Regions from separate parts of the Brachybacterium rhamnosum genome, predicted to be linked through region 4. Evidence: riboswitches for the same ligand, from Rfam matches in the RefSeq annotation. Region 4 holds a riboswitch; each other region holds the start of a gene.
What was found. Region 4 has a riboswitch for thiamine pyrophosphate ahead of thiC (phosphomethylpyrimidine synthase ThiC). Riboswitches for the same ligand answer to the same signal wherever they lie in the genome.
Positions count from the first base shown of each region.

Region 1: linked by a shared signal. The riboswitch ahead of thiM (hydroxyethylthiazole kinase) and the one ahead of thiC (phosphomethylpyrimidine synthase ThiC) in region 4 are both predicted to bind thiamine pyrophosphate.
Region 2: linked by a shared signal. The riboswitch ahead of ABD080_RS08585 (MFS transporter) and the one ahead of thiC (phosphomethylpyrimidine synthase ThiC) in region 4 are both predicted to bind thiamine pyrophosphate.
Region 3: linked by a shared signal. The riboswitch ahead of ABD080_RS00915 (ECF transporter S component) and the one ahead of thiC (phosphomethylpyrimidine synthase ThiC) in region 4 are both predicted to bind thiamine pyrophosphate.

Region 1 is NZ_BAAAIS010000001.1:41,803-45,591, reverse strand. Features, by position in the region: gene ABD080_RS00235 (bifunctional hydroxymethylpyrimidine kinase/phosphomethylpyrimidine kinase) at 1-861, opposite strand, end outside; gene thiE (thiamine phosphate synthase) at 858-1,517, opposite strand; gene thiM (hydroxyethylthiazole kinase) at 1,523-2,341, opposite strand; TPP riboswitch at 2,332-2,426, opposite strand; gene ABD080_RS00220 (MFS transporter) at 2,506-3,702, opposite strand; gene ABD080_RS00215 (GntR family transcriptional regulator) at 3,699-3,789, opposite strand, start outside.
Region 2 is NZ_BAAAIS010000002.1:1,468,215-1,472,003, forward strand. Features, by position in the region: gene ABD080_RS08575 (S9 family peptidase) at 1-910, opposite strand, end outside; gene ABD080_RS08580 (hypothetical protein) at 1,011-1,493, shown strand; TPP riboswitch at 1,614-1,706, shown strand; gene ABD080_RS08585 (MFS transporter) at 1,698-3,083, shown strand; gene ABD080_RS08590 (cold-shock protein) at 3,340-3,543, shown strand; gene fdhA (formaldehyde dehydrogenase, glutathione-independent) at 3,752-3,789, shown strand, end outside.
Region 3 is NZ_BAAAIS010000001.1:189,235-193,023, forward strand. Features, by position in the region: gene ABD080_RS00905 (M13 family metallopeptidase) at 1-906, shown strand, start outside; gene ABD080_RS00910 (hypothetical protein) at 926-1,498, shown strand; TPP riboswitch at 1,513-1,617, shown strand; gene ABD080_RS00915 (ECF transporter S component) at 1,675-2,265, shown strand; gene ABD080_RS00920 (ATP-binding cassette domain-containing protein) at 2,276-3,789, shown strand, end outside.
Region 4 is NZ_BAAAIS010000002.1:177,298-181,086, forward strand. Features, by position in the region: gene ABD080_RS02685 (ABC transporter permease) at 1-132, shown strand, start outside; gene ABD080_RS02690 (glycine betaine ABC transporter substrate-binding protein) at 135-1,166, shown strand; gene ABD080_RS02695 (hypothetical protein) at 1,185-1,856, opposite strand; TPP riboswitch at 2,057-2,166, shown strand; gene thiC (phosphomethylpyrimidine synthase ThiC) at 2,166-3,789, shown strand, end outside.

The DNA of each region.
Region 1 (3,789 bases), on a different contig from region 4:
CTCCCACCACTCCTCGGCGATCGTCGCCGCGGCCGGGACATGGGTGCCGGCCGCCTCCCACAGCGCCGCGAAGTGGGAGACCGGGCCGCTGCCCCGCCCCACCTCGAGGGAGTCCGCCGCGGCGATCGCGCCCGCGAGCCAGTCCTTCGCCCCGCGCACGGCGCCGGCCCAGTCCTCGCCGCGGCCGCGGAGGGTCGCGATCGCGGAGGAGAGGGAGCAGCCGGTGCCGTGCGTGTTCCGCGTCGCGATCCGCGCGCCGGGCAGCGCGGCGAGCACCCCCTCGGGGCCGACGAGGGCGTCGGGGGAGTCCGGCCCGCTCAGGTGACCGCCCTTGGCGAGCACGAGCACCGCATGATGGGCGGCGAGCTCCTGCGCCTGGGCGAGGGCCTGCTCCCAGGTGCTCGCCTCGGGTCGCTCGGCGAGCACGGCGAGCTCGGGGAGGTTCGGGGTGACGAGGTGCGCATGGCGGAGCATGTCCCGCAGCGCCTGCTCGGCGGAGTCGTCGAGCAGCCGGTCGCCGCTCGCGGCGACCATGACCGGGTCGAGCACCACGACCGGGGGCCGCACGTCGTCCAGCCAGGTGGTGACGGTGTCGATGATGGTGCCGTCGAAGAGCATGCCGATCTTCACGGCGTCGATCGTGACGTCCTCGCTCACCGCTCGGAGCTGCGCGTCGAGGAACGCGGGCGGCGGCACGTGCACCTCGCGCACGCCGCGGGTGTTCTGGGCGACGAGCGCGGTCGTCGCGGCCATGCCGTAGCCGCCGTTCGCGGCGATCGACTTGAGGTCCGCCTGGATGCCGGCGCCGCCGGTGGGGTCGGTGCCGGCGATGCTGAGGACGCGGGGGACGGGCAGGCTCATCGGGCGTCCTCCCAGGCGCGGCGCAGCTCCGACGCGGCGTCGAAGGGGGAGGGGGAGGAGCAGATCGCGGAGACGACGGCCGCGCCGTCGAGCCCGGCGCGGCGCAGGGCGGGGAGGTCCGCGGCGGTGATCCCGCCGATCGCGACGGCGGGGAGAGCGGTCGCGGCGGCGACGGCGGCGACGCCCTCGACCCCGATCGCGGCGGGGGCGTCCGCCTTCGTGGTGGTGCCGTGCACGGCGCCGATGCCGAGGTGGTCGGCGCCGGCGGCCTCGCCCTCGCGGGCCATGGCGGCGGTCTGCGCGGAGACGCCGATGACGGCGCCCGGGCCCAGGAGCCGGCGCACGAGGTGCGCAGGGAGGTCGGACTGGCCGACGTGCACCCCGGCGAGGCGCACCCTGGTCTCCCGGGCGGCGAGGACCACGTCGACGCGGTCGTCGACGATGATCGCGACCGACGGGGGCAGCGTCTCCGTGAGAGCCGCGCAGAAGGCGAGCGTGTCCCGGGTGGGGAGCTGCTTGTCGCGCACCTGGACCGCGGTGACCCCGCCGGCGACGGCGTCCCGCACGGCGGTGACGGGGTCGTGGCCGGCCCGCTCGAGCTGCGGGCGGTCCACGACGAGGTAGAGGGAGAGGTCGACCTCAGGAGGGGTGCTCATCGTCGTCATCGCACCTTCGCCTGGTCGCGGACGTCCTGGGGGCTGAGCGCGTGGAGCCCGTCGAGCAGCCCCACGGCGAAGGAGCCCGGGTGCTCGGCGGTGCGGGCGGAGCGCTCGGCGGCGAGGGTGAGCACCGTCGTCGCGGCGACCGCGGCGACGAGGCGGTCCTCGACCACGGCGGCGAAGGCCGCGGTGATCCCGCCGAGCGCGCAGCCGGCACCAGTGACCTTCGTGAGCAGAGGGCTGCCGGTGGCGACGCGCACCACTCTCTCCCCGTCGGTCACGAGGTCCACCGCGCCCGAGACGGCGACGACGGCGCCGGTGCTGCGGGCGAGGGTCGTGGCGGCTTCGTGGGAGTCGTCGGCGGAGTCGATCGAGTCCGCGCCGCGGCCGCCGGCGGAGAGCCCCGCGAGGGCGCGGATCTCGGAGGCGTTGCCGCGGATGATCGCGGGCTCCTCGGTCACGAGCCGCGCGGCGAGGGCCGTGCGCACGGGCAGGGTCCCGACGGCGACGGGGTCCAGCACCCAGGGGGTGCCGGCGGAGCGCGCGGCGGCGACGGCCTCGACCATCGCCTCCCGCTGCTCGGCGCCGGCGGTGCCGAGGTTCACGAGGACGCCGTCGGCGATCCGCGCGAAGATCCCGGCCTCCTCGGGCACGGCGACCATGGCGGGGGAGCCGCCCACGGCGAGCAGCGCGTTCGCGACGAGGTTCGTGGTGACCACGTTGGTCAGGCACTGCACGAGGGGGACCCGCGAGCGGACCTCCTCGAGGGCGGCCGCGAGGACCGCCGGGTCGGTGGGGGCAGAGGCGTGCGCGAGTGTCATGGCGACATCCCTTCGCTAGTCCGAGCTAGATCAGGTTCGACGGGTGTCATCTCAGCCCGGTCCTCGGGCACCCCGTGTCACTGCAGGCCACCGTACGTGATCGTCGCCCGCGCGGGGGCGGCGTCCGCGGCCGGGCCGCCGACGTCGCCCCGGTGGGGAGAGCCTCAGGCGGTGCGCAGGCCGCGACGCACGAGGATCAGGCACAGCGCGCAGAGCACCACGAGCATCGAGAGCGACGCGGGGTAGGCGAGCAGCGGCAGCAGCGCGGCGAGGATCGTCGGCAGCAGGAACCCGAGGTAGGCGAGCGCGTAGTAGACGCCGGTGAGCCCGGCGAGATCCTCCGCCGTCGCGATGCTCTGCACCTGCAGCAGCCCGGCGACGACGAGGGTGCCGTAGGCGGCGCCGAGCACCATCGCCACGAGGATGCCGAGGACCGGGCTGCCGATCGCGGTCGCGAGCACCGCGAGCACCAGGCCGACGCACATCGCCGCCTGGCCCACGGGCAGGGATCGGCCGCCGGTGAGGCGGTCCAGCCGCGGCACGAAGGACTGCACGACCGCCCCGGTGCCGAGCGTGAGCACCGTCAGCGCCGTCGCGTACAGCGTCGCGCCGTCCCCGAGGTGGCTCTCGACGCTCGCGGGGATGACCGCGTAGGCGACGCCTGCCGCGCCGAAGATCCACGGCGCCGCGGGGACCACGGCGCGCGTGAAGCGGCGGTGCCCGGCTGCGGGCACGCGGAGGTCCTCCCACCAGTGCCCGGCGGCGGGCCGCTCGACACGACGGGTCTCCGGTGCGAGCAGGAGCAGCGGGGTCGCGAGGACGGCGAGGCCGCCGTGCACGAGATAGGGGAGGACCTCGGGGAGCGGGGCGAACTGGGCGAGCAGCCCGCTCACCCCGGCGCCGAGGGCGAAGCCGAGGGTGAGGGTGAGGGAGGGGCGGCGGGCGCCCGCGACGGCCGGGGCGCCGATCTCGTACGGCGGCGAGGAGAGCTCCTTCATCCAGGCCGTGCCGACGGACATGGCCGCGCCGACCCCGAGCCCGGCGAGCACCCGGCCCAGGCACAGCAGCGCGAAGACGTGGGGGCTCGCGGCGAGGAGCGCGCTGCCCAGCACGGTCGCGGCCATGCCCACGAGCATCACGGGGCGGCGGCCGTGGCGGTCGGAGAGTGCGGCGGCGACGAGCAGGCCGGGGGCGAGCCCGGCGACGTAGGTGCCCAGCAGGAGGTTCGCCTGCCAGGCGGCGTAGTGGCCCACGGACTCGTAGACGTGCAGGAGCGGGGTGAAGTGGTTGCCGCCCCAGGCGAGCAGGAAGGTCGCGGGGACCACGAGCCTCCAGGGGGCACGGATCGCGGTGCGGCTCATCGTGCGCCCCCGTCGAGCTCGTAGGCGTCCTCGACGTGGGCGCGCAGGCGCTCGGCGAAGGCCGCGGGGTCGCTCGCGGCGAGGAGC
Region 2 (3,789 bases), 1.3 Mb from region 4:
GGTCGACCGCGACCACGCCGTCGCCCTCGAGGTCGTGGATCTCCAGGCGCCCGTAGCTCGTGTCCGTCGGGGTGGAGACGGTCGAGCGGGTGACGGCGAGGAGCCGGCCGTCCGGGGACAGCACGGGGGAGTCGTAGCCGTGCTCGTCCGTCGCCTCGAGCAGCGGCGTGCGCTCGCGGGTCGCCCCGTCGATGCGGACCAGGCTGGTGCGGGTCTCCCCGCGGGCGATCCGCTCGGTCCACTCGGTGACGACGGTGCGCCCGTCGCGCGCGAGCACGGCGGAGGCGGTGTGCAGCGGCAGGGTGCCGGCGTCCGGCGTGAGGTCCCGCAGCTCGCCCTGCGCGGTGACGATCAGGAGGTGGCGGGAGGAGTCGCCGCGCTCGTGGTCCCACTGCCGGATCGGCATGCCCGTGTGCCAGATCGTCGTGCGCTTCGCGTCCTTCCGTGCCGCGCGGGCCTCGGCGTCCTCCTCGAGGCTCACGCCGGGCAGCACGCTCGTCGCGGCGAGGATCGTGCCGTCGCCGGCCACGTCGAGCAGCTCGAGCCCGCCCGGCGCATGCGCGAGCACCTGCGCCTCGCCGGCGAGCGGCAGCCGCCAGATCGCCGTCGTCCCCTCGGGCGCCTCGCCCGTGGGATCGGGTCGGGAGGAGGTGAACAGCAGCGAGCCGTCCGGCGCGAAGCACGGCGAGGACTCGCCCTTCTCCGAGACCGTCAGCCGCCGGGCGGGTCCCTCCGCCGTGAGCTCCCAGAGGGCGGGGACCAGACGGGAGAGGTGCTCGTCGGCCTCTTGCACCACAGCGGCCGCCCGGCCGCCCGGGCCCGCGGCGATCGCGGAGACCCGCGGCACACGCAGGAACGCCTCCACGTCACGGAGGTCGAGGGACGGGGAGGCGGGAGCGTCAGCGGTCATCCCTGCACGCTATCGAGCCAGGCCACGGCAGGTGCACGATCACGGTTGCGATGCGGTCACGGGCCTCCTCGACGGTGCCCGGCGGGTGCACGATGTGCCCATGGTCCGCCGACGCACTCTGCTCGCCGCGCTCGCCGGAGCGGCCGCCCTCAGCGGCTGCGACGGCCCGGCGACGCGCCCGGAGGACGAGACCACCGCCGCGAGCTGCATCGACTGGATCGAACTGGAGACGCCTGCGGACGCGGCGGCGGAGTCCGACGCCGTCGTGCGCGGCACAGCCGACGGTCCGCCCGCGACGGGACGCTACGAGCTGTACGACGTGCCGCTGTGGACCGTTCAGGTTGCCGAGTGGGTCTCCGGAGCCCCGGCCGACGGCGAGGGGTCGAGCATCGAGGTGCTCTCGTTGCCGTACAGCTGCGGGGAGAGCCGGGACGCCCTCTCGGGCATCGAGGACGCCGGTGAGGTCTACCTGTTCCTCCGTGCCCGCGGAGACCACTGGGAGACCGTCACCGGCTACCGCGGGATGGTGCCTGTCGCCGAGGACGGCTCGATGCCGGAGAGCTGGCCGGACGAGATCGGCTGAGGGCGGCGCGCCAGCAGGAGTGGATCGGCCGACGGCGGTCGGCGCGCCCGGGCTTCGGCGCGAAGACGGCGGTGTCCCGTGGACACGTCGGCCTGCTGCGCCCCGCACCCGGGATACTCGATCGCGGACACGGGGTGCGCCGTCGGCGCTGAGATCACACCCGTGGAACCTGATGCAGCTCGTACTGACGAAGGGATGTCCGCCATGCGCTCGCGCCTGCCCGCGACCGATGCACCCACCATCGACGAGGTCGACCGCCCCGGCCCCGTCGGCCCGCCGGACCGTCTGCCGCCCTCGGGGCGCGCCGCGCTCCGCGCCGGTGTGGTCGGGAACTTCATCGACAACGTCCACGTGTTCCTGCCGCTCACCGCGCTCACCCCGGCGCTGGCCACGGTCGCCGGGCCCGGCGTCGCCGCGGCGACCGGTGCGATCGTCGTCATCGCGATGATGCTCGGTCGGCCCGTCGGCGGGGTCGTCTTCGGCCGGATCTCCGACCGCCTGGGCCGCACCCGCACCACGCAGGTCGCGATCGCCGGCACCGCCGGCTGCGCGCTGCTGATCGCCGCGATGCCCACCCACGAGCTGCTGGGCGCCGGGACGATCGCGCTGATCCTCGGCCTGCGCTTCCTGGGCGGCATCTTCGTCGCCGGGGAGTACTCCGCCGCGATCCCGCTCGCCATGGAGTGGTCGCCGCCGCGCCGCCGCGGCCTCATGAGCGGGCTGATCCTCTCGATGGCGCCGTGGGCGCAGGGGGCGATCGCCTTCGCGACCGCCACGCTGCTGCTGGTGCTCGGGCCGGAGGAGTACGCCGTCTGGGGCTGGCGACTGCTGTTCGTCGTCGGCGCGCTGCTCTCGCTGGGGATGCTGCTGTACTACCGCTCGCACGTCGTCGACGCCCCCATCACCCGCCGCGCCGGGAGGGACGGGAATACGACGCCGGTGCGGGGCGGCGTCCGGCAGGTGCTCGCAGGCCGCTGGTCCGGCGCCTTCCGGCAGGCCTTCGTCATGATGACGGGGCTCTGGCTGCTCACGAACACGACGGTCCTGCTGCTCACCGCGCGGCTCGGGGAGGGCGGTGCCCTCGCCGCCACCGAGGTCGCGCTCGCCATGGGCATCGCCTCCGTCGTCCAGGCGCTCGCGATGGCGCTCGCCGGGCACCTCTCCACGGTGATCGGCCGGCGCCGACTGCTCACGCACTGGGGGATCGCCGCCCTGCTCCTCGGGCCGCCCCTGTGGTGGGCGGCCGTCGGCTCCGGGAGCCTCGCCCGGGCGGCGCTCTGCGCGGCGCTGCTGCAGGTGGTGACCGTCGCCGCCTACGGCCCGGTCTCCGCGTATCTGTCCGAGCGTTTCCCCACGGCCGTGCGCTCCACCGGGTACGGCTCCGCCTACAGCCTCTCCCTCGTGCTTCCGGCCCTGTACCCCTTCTACCTCCCGCTGCTCGCCGGGATCACCGGACCTCGCGGGTCGGTGCTGCTGCTCATGGTGCTCGGGGCGGCGCTGCTGATCCTCGGCGCCCGGCTCGGCCCGCGCCTCACGCCCGCGGACCTCGACGGGGACCTCGACGCGGTCGCGCTCGCCGGGGAGCGGTGAGAGATGGATGTCCGTCCTCGGCGGCCTCCGATCGGGCGCTTCCGAGCGGTCGGGACCGAGCGATCGGTCTCCTTCGATGAACAATCGGGGAATCATGCTCGCATCCGGGGCGAAAGTCTGCGAACCTAGTGCTCGGCACGTCGTCCGCGGCGTGCCGCCGGACCCTTCTCGGGGTCCACGTCGTCGGCGGAGCGTCTTCCGGCGGCAGGCATCATTGGCCGAGACTCGGCCGACGACATCGAAGGATTACAGGAACATGGCAACTGGCACCGTGAAGTGGTTCAACGCCGACAAGGGCTTCGGCTTCATCGCCCCCGACGACGGCTCGGACGACGTCTTCGCCCACTTCAGCAACATCTCCGGCACCGGCTACCGCAACCTCGAGGAGAACCAGAAGGTCTCCTTCGAGGTGGAGCGCACCGATCGCGGCCTCACCGCCGTGAACATCCAGGGCGCCTGAGCCCCGGAGCCCCACAGCTCACGGAGCGCCCGTCGGAACGATCCGGCGGGCGCTCCGTCATGTCCGGAGGGAAAACTTCCGGGCCTTGTCTTTCCCTGATCGCCGGGGCAGGCTGGCCGGCGAGGGTCCCGTGCTCGCGGGTCCCGCGGCACCGGACGCCCGGTGCGCTCGCGGTGCCGCTCGTCAGTGGTTCCACGGAAGGACGATGATGTCTGAGAACAGAGCTGTGGCGTACAAGGGAGCAGG
Region 3 (3,789 bases), on a different contig from region 4:
GAGCGTCTGGTCGCCGCGCTGCTCGAGGCGTACCGCGTCTCGATCGAGGGCCTGGACTGGATGACCGAGCAGACGCGCGCGAAGGCGCTCGAGAAGCTCTCCCTGTTCGTCCCGAAGATCGGCTACCCGGAGACCTGGCGGGACTACGAGGGCCTCGAGATCGTCGAGGGCGACCTCGTCGCGACCGTGCGCGCCTCGCGCCGCTTCGACGCCGAGTTCGAGTACGCGAAGGTGGGCGGCGAGGTCGACGAGACGGAGTGGCACATGACCCCGCAGACGGTCAACGCCTACTACAACCCCGGCCGCAACGAGATCGTCTTCCCCGCCGCGATCCTGCAGCCGCCGTTCTTCGACGCGGAGGCCGACGACGCCGTGAACTTCGGCGGGATCGGCGCCGTGATCGGCCACGAGATCGGCCACGGCTTCGACGACCAGGGCTCGAAGTTCGACGGCCACGGCAACCTCGTCACCTGGTGGACCGAGGAGGACCGCGCCGCCTTCGACGAGCGCACCGCAGCCCTCATCGAGCAGTACTCGGCGCTCTCGCCCCGGGACCTCGACGACGCCCACCACGTCAACGGCGCCCTCACCGTCGGCGAGAACATCGGCGACCTGGGCGGCCTCACGATCGCGGTGAAGGCGTACCTCGCGACCGCGGGCGAGGGGTCCCCCGAGCTCGACGGCCTCACCGGGCTGCAGCGCGTGTTCTGGTCCTGGGCGACCGTGTGGCGGGGCCTGACCAGGCCGCAGGAGGCGATCCGCCGCCTCGCGATCGACCCCCATGCGCCGATGGAGTTCCGCTGCAACACGGTGGTGAGCCACCTCGACGCCTTCCACGAGGCGTTCGACGTGCGCGAGGGCGACGGCATGTACCGGGCGCCCGCCGAGCGCGTCCGCATCTGGTGAGCGCGCACGCGGGGCGGGCATGAGGCCCGAGGCGCCCTCGTTCACCGACACGACCCGGCCCTCGGCCGTGGGCTGGACGCGGATCGCGCTCACCGCCGCCTCCGGGGTCGTGCTGCTGGTGCTCGCGCTCGTGCGGGCGACCGTCCCGCCGCCGCTGCTGGTCGCCGCGGCCGTGCTCTTCGCGCTGCTCGCCGTGTGGACGTGGATGCACCATGCGACGCGCATCCTGGTCGACGGCCGCGGGGTGACCGTGAGCCTCGGCGGGTTCTGGCCGCAGGCCACCTGGCCCGTCGAGGACTTCCGCGGCGTGCAGCTGCGCGAGCTGGACGCCACGGTCGTGGGCGTCACCGTGGGCGGCTACGGATGGCGTCGCGGGCGCGCGCTGACCCCCGCCCCGGAGCAGCTCACCGCCGTCGGCTCGCGCCGCACCCTCACCCTGGCCGAGACGCAGGCGACCTACCGCCTGCTCGTGACCCGGCCGGGCACCCAGGTCGAGATCGTCGGTCGCGGCGGCACCCACTACCTGTTCTCCCCCACGGACCCGCGGTCCACTGCGGAGGCGATCGACCAGGCGATCCGCGCGCGGCGGTAGACTGGCCCGCGGTCATCCACTGACAGGGGAGCACCGCACGGTGCTGAGAGTGCGCGCATGCGCAGACCCTCGAACCTGAACCGGGTCATGCCGGCGGAGGGAGTCGGGATTTCCGTCGCGGCGCCCCCGGCGCCACGACGCCCCTTTCCACGAGGAGAGGAGTCGGAATGACACGCATGAGGACGATCGACCTGCTGGTCAGCGTCGCGATCGGAGCGGCCTTCGGGGTCGCCTTCCTGGGCTACGGGGCCCTGTACTCGCTGATCGGGCCGCTCACCGCGGCCTTCAAGCCCGCCGAGGGCATCCTCGCCGGCATCTGGTTCCTGCCCGCCGTGCTCGCCGCGCTCATCGTGCGCAAGCCCGGCGCGGCGCTTCTCGCGGAGCTCGTCGCCGCGACGCTCGAGATGATCCTCGGCGGCCAGTGGGGCTGGGGCACCGTCGTCTCGGGCCTGCTGCAGGGCGGCGGCGTCGAGATCGGCTTCCTGCTCTTCGTCTACCGCCGCTTCACGCTGCCCGTCGCGATGCTCGGCGGCGTGATCGCGGCGGCGCTCGAATGGGTGTGGGAGCGCTTCTCCTACTACCCCGAGATGAGCTGGACCTTCGCCCTTCTGCTGCTGGCCTTCTTCCTGGTCTCCGGTGCGCTGCTGTGCGGAGCCCTCGGCTGGGCGGCCGTGCGAGCCCTCGGCGCGACGGGAGCCCTCGACGCGCTGCCCGCGGGCCGGGACCGGGATCGCGAGCGCCGCGCCGCCGCCACGACCGCCGCGTGAGGGCGGCTGCGTGAGGGACCTGCTCCTGGACGGGGTGCGCTGGCGCCCCACGGGCCGCGACGAGCCCACGCTCGACGGCCTGCGCCTGCACGTGCCCGGCGGGCAGAAGGTGCTGCTCACGGGGGTGAGCGGGAGCGGGAAGTCCACCGTGCTGCGCGCCCTGGCGGGCCTGCTCGACCCCGAGGCCGGGGACCTCGAGCAGGCCCCCACCGGGCCCTCCCGCCCCGGGGAGCGGGGGCTGCTGCTGCAGAACCCCGCGCATGCGGTGGTGGGCGCGACCGTCGCGCGCGACGCGGCGATCGGCCCGGAGAACGCGGCCCTCCCCCGCCCCGAGATCCACGAGCGGGTGAGGCGCGCGCTGGACGCCGCGGCGGTCGACGTCGACGGCTCCCGGGATCCGCTCGCCGTCTCCGGCGGGCAGCAGCAGCGGGTGGCCCTCGCGGGCGCCCTCGCCCTGCACCCCGAGGCGATGCTGCTCGACGAGCCCACGAGCATGCTCGATCCCGAGGCCGCCGCGACGGTGCGCCGCGCCGTGCTCGCGGCCTCCGCCGGGCGGACCCTCGTCATCGCCGACCACCACGTGGAGCCGTGGCGGGAGCACCTCGACCGGATCGTCGTGCTGGGCTCCGGCGCGCAGGTGCTCGCCGACGGACCGCCCGAGGAGGTCCTCGCCCGGCGTCCCGAGCTGCAGGAGACGGAGCCCGCCCCGGGCCCGGCCCCGGAGGCCGAGCTGCGGATCGAGCCGGGGCTGCTCACCGTCGTCACCGGGGCGAGCGGCGCGGGGAAGACGACCCTGCTGCGCTCCCTCGCCGCGGAGGCCGGCCGGCGGCGCGGCTCGCTGCTGCTGGTCCCCCAGGACCCGGCGCACTTCTTCCTCGCCTCGACCGTGCGCGGTGAGCTCGGCGACGCGGCGGATCCCGCGGCCGCGGCGGATGCCCGGTCCCTGCTGGACCGCGCAGGCCTCGCGCACCTCGCCGGTGCCAACCCCCATCGGCTCTCCGGCGGGGAGCAGCGGCGCCTCGCGATCATCGCCGCCCTCGCGGCGCGGCCCGAGGTGCTGCTGCTCGATGAGCCGACCGTGGGCCTGGACGCCGAGCGGCGGTCGGCGGTGCTCGCCCTGCTCGAGGAGGCCCGGGACCGCGGCACCGCCGTCGTCGCCGCCTCCCACGACCCCGTGCTCGTCGCGGCCGCCGGGTCCCGGCACCACCTGGAGGGCACCCCCTCCCCCGCCCCGACGGCGGCGAGCGCGTCGGCCGGGGCAACGACCCCCGCCCCCGGGGCCTCCGCCGAACCCGATCGTCGGATCCTGCCCGTCCCCCGCGCCGCGCACCGGCCCGCGGACGCCCTGAACCCGCTGATGCTCTGCCTGATCGGCATCCTCGCGGCGGTCGGCTCCTACGCCGTCTCCACCTGGCAGGGCGGGCTGCTCGCTCTGCTGCCCACGGTGCTGCTCGCCCCGCTCGCGCTCCGCTCCGTGCGCGGCGCGGTGTGGCGACTCACCCCGGTGCTGCTCTCCGCCGTGAG
Region 4 (3,789 bases):
ATCACCACCGGCGTGAACCTCTACCTGTTCACGGTGCTCATCGCGGGCGCCCTGCTCATCGCCCTGCTCGCCCTGATCGTGGACTGGGTGGGCCGGGTCGTCGAGCACATCGCCCGGCCGAAGGGACTGTGACCATGCCCCGCACCTCCTCCCCCGCGACCTCCTCCGCGCACCGCAGCGGCATCTCCCGCCGGCACCTCGGCGCCTTCGCGGGCCTCGCCCTGCTGCCCCTCGCCGGCTGCGGCCTGCGCCCCGCGACCGCCTACACGCCGGACGTCGCCCCCGGCTCGATCACCCCCATCGAGGGCCTCCCCGCCGACGCCTCGCTCACGGTCACCGGCAAGAACTTCACCGAGCAGCTCATCCTCGGCAAGATCGGCGTGATCGCCGCCCGGGCCGCCGGCTTCCAGGTGGACGACCTCACCAACGTTCCCGGCTCCGTCCCCGTGCGCGAGCTCATGACCTCCGGCGACGCCGACATGACCTGGGAGTACACGGGCACCGCCTGGCTCACCTACATGGGCGAGACCGAGGGGATCCCGGACAAGCAGGAGCAGTGGGAGGCCGTGCGCGACGCCGACGTCGCCAACGGGCTCACCTGGCTGCCGCCCGCGCCGCTGAACAACACCTACGCCCTCGCCGTGCGCTCCGATGCCGTCGAGGAGCTGGGCGGCATCAGCTCCCTGAGCGAGATCGCGGACCTGCCCGTCGAGGACCGCACGATCTGCGTGGAGCCCGAGTTCAACTCCCGCGCGGACGGCCTGATCCCGCTGCTGAAGGAGTACGGCATCCCCCGCGACGCCGCCGACGGCGTCCCCGAGGAGAACGTCTCGATCTACGACACGGGCGCCGTGTACACCGCGACCGCCCGCGGCTCCTGCAACTTCGGCGAGGTCTTCACGACCGACGGCCGCATCGAGAGCCTGGACCTCACGATCCTCGAGGACGACAAGGGCTACTTCCCCGCCTACAACGTCGCCCCGGTGCTCAGCACCGCGACGCTCGAGAAGCACCCCGAGCTCGCGGACATCTTCGACCAGATCTCCCCCGCCATCACGGACGACGCCCTGCGCGCGCTGAACCTGCGGGTGGACGAGGGCGGCGAGCTCCCGGCGGACGTCGCCTTCGACTTCATGGTCGAGCAGGGGTTCGTCACGCGCCCCTGATCGGCCCGCTCCGGCAGGTCACCGCCGCACGGCCCCCGGCAGCCACCGCGACCCGAGCGCCGCGAGCCACGCCGCGGCGATCCCGATCACCGCGGCGAGCACGAGCTCGACGCCCCACAGCACGGGGCTCGGGATGCCGTGGTACATGACCGCCCACTGCGCGGGGAGGATCAGCAGGAAGCCCAGCACCAGCAGCAAGGTGAGCGGGCTGCGGCCCCGCACGATCAGCCAGCCCAGCAGCCCCACGGCCGGGCCGAGGATCGAGAGGTCCAGCATCCGCGGGAAGGGCTGCGGCAGGTCCAGGTCGCCCCGGAGGTACGAGATCACGAGGACCGTCCCGAGCAGGACGGGCACGACGACGACCGCCGCGGCGAGCGCCGCCCGCCACAGGGCAGTGGGCGCGAGCGCGAGACCGCCCGCGAGCACGAGCAGGCCGATCCCGAGCTGGACGATGCCCTGGAGCTTCAGCAGCGGGTCGTCGAAGCCGACGAACCCCACCGGGGACCACTGCGTGAGCAGGTAGGAGCCGATCACGGTCGCGACGAGGGCCATGCCGTAGCGGGCTCCGTCCCTCCGCTCGTGGCGGTCCGGCGTGGCGACAGGCGCGCCGAACTGCGGCCCGGGGAAGCCCGGAGGGGCGCCGGGCACGGCGGGCCGGGGCGCGGGGAGGCCGGGCTGGGGCTGGGTCATCGTCACTCCTGGTGGTCCCGCGGGGGCAGGCGCCCACTGTAGGCGGAGCGGTCGCCGATCACCGCCGATCCGGCAGGCCCGTCGGCCCGTCGGCCTGTCGGTCTATCGCGATCCGACTGGCCCCTCGCGATCCGACGGGCCCGTCGGACCTGCGGCCGGACCGCACCGCCGGCGTCCTCGCTCCTGGGGTACGGTGCTCGCCGATCCCTCGGGTGCCCGTCGCAACGGGCTGAGATCGGACTGTCGCGGTCCGAGTACCGACCGAACCTGCCCGGGTCATGCCGGCGAAGGAAGAAGGAGAGCGACTGCATGTCCGCACGCCCTGAGAACTACCCCACCCACACCCTCGACCACCTCGAGGATCCCGAGCACGGCATCCGCGTGCCCGTCACCCGGATCACCCAGGACCCCGCCCCGAGCGGCGCGGAGAACCCGCCCGTGACCGTCTACCGCACCGCGGGCCCCGGCTGCGCGCCGGAGGAGGGCCTCGCGCCGCTGCGCGAGGACTGGATCCGCGGCCGCGGCGACGTGGAGGCCTACACGGGTCGCAGCCGGAGCCTCGAGGACGACGGCCGCAGCGCCGTGCGCCGCGGGGAGGCGAGCGCGGAGTGGCGGGGCGCGCGGAGGGAGCCGCTGCGCGGCCTCGAGGGCCGACGGGTCACGCAGATGCACTACGCCCGCCGCGGGGAGATCACCGCGGAGATGCGCTTCGTGGCGCTGCGCGAGGGCTGCGACGTGGAGCTCGTGCGCAGCGAGCTCGCCGCGGGCCGCGCGATCATCCCCGCGAACGTGAACCATCCCGAGGCGGAGCCGATGATCATCGGCCGCGCGTTCCTCGTGAAGGTCAACGCGAACATCGGCAACTCGGCGGTGACCTCGTCGATCGCGGAGGAGGTCGCGAAGCTCGAGTGGGCGACCCGCTGGGGCGCGGACACCGTCATGGACCTCTCCACCGGCGATGACATCCACACCACCCGCGAGTGGATCCTGCGCAACTCCCCCGTGCCGATCGGCACGGTCCCCATCTACCAGGCGCTCGAGAAGGTGAACGGGGATGCGAACGCCCTGACCTGGGAGATCTTCCGGGACACCGTGATCGAGCAGTGCGAGCAGGGCGTGGACTACATGACGATCCACGCCGGGGTGCTGCTGCGCTACGTGCCGCTGACGGCGAATCGGGTCACGGGGATCGTCTCGCGCGGTGGCTCCATCCTGGCCGGCTGGTGCCTGGCCCGGCACCGGGAGAACTTCCTCTACGAGCACTTCGACGAGCTGTGCGCGATCTTCGCCCGCTACGACGTCTCCTTCTCCCTCGGCGACGGGCTGCGCCCCGGCTCCCTCGCCGATGCGAACGACGCCGCCCAGTTCGCGGAGCTCGACACGCTCGCGGAGCTCACCGCCCGCGCCTGGGAGCACGACGTGCAGGTCATGGTCGAGGGACCCGGGCACGTGCCGCTGCACCTCGTGCGGGAGAACGTGGAGCGCCAGCAGGAGCTGTGCCACGGCGCGCCGTTCTACACGCTGGGCCCGCTTGTCACGGACATCGCCCCCGCGTACGACCACATCACCTCCGCGATCGGCGCCACCGAGATCGCCCGGTACGGCACGGCGATGCTCTGCTACGTGACGCCCAAGGAGCACCTGGGCCTCCCCGACCGCGACGACGTGAAGACCGGCGTGATCACGTACAAGATCGCCGCCCACGCGGCGGACGTCGCCAAGGGCCACCCCGGCGCCCGGGACCGCGACGACGCGCTCTCCAGGGCCCGATTCGAGTTCCGCTGGCGGGACCAGTTCGGCCTGTCCCTGGACCCGCAGCTCGCCGAGCAGTACCACGACGAGACGCTCCCGGCGGAGCCCGCGAAGACGGCGCACTTCTGCTCGATGTGCGGGCCGAAGTTCTGCTCGATGCGGATCTCGCAGGACATCCGCG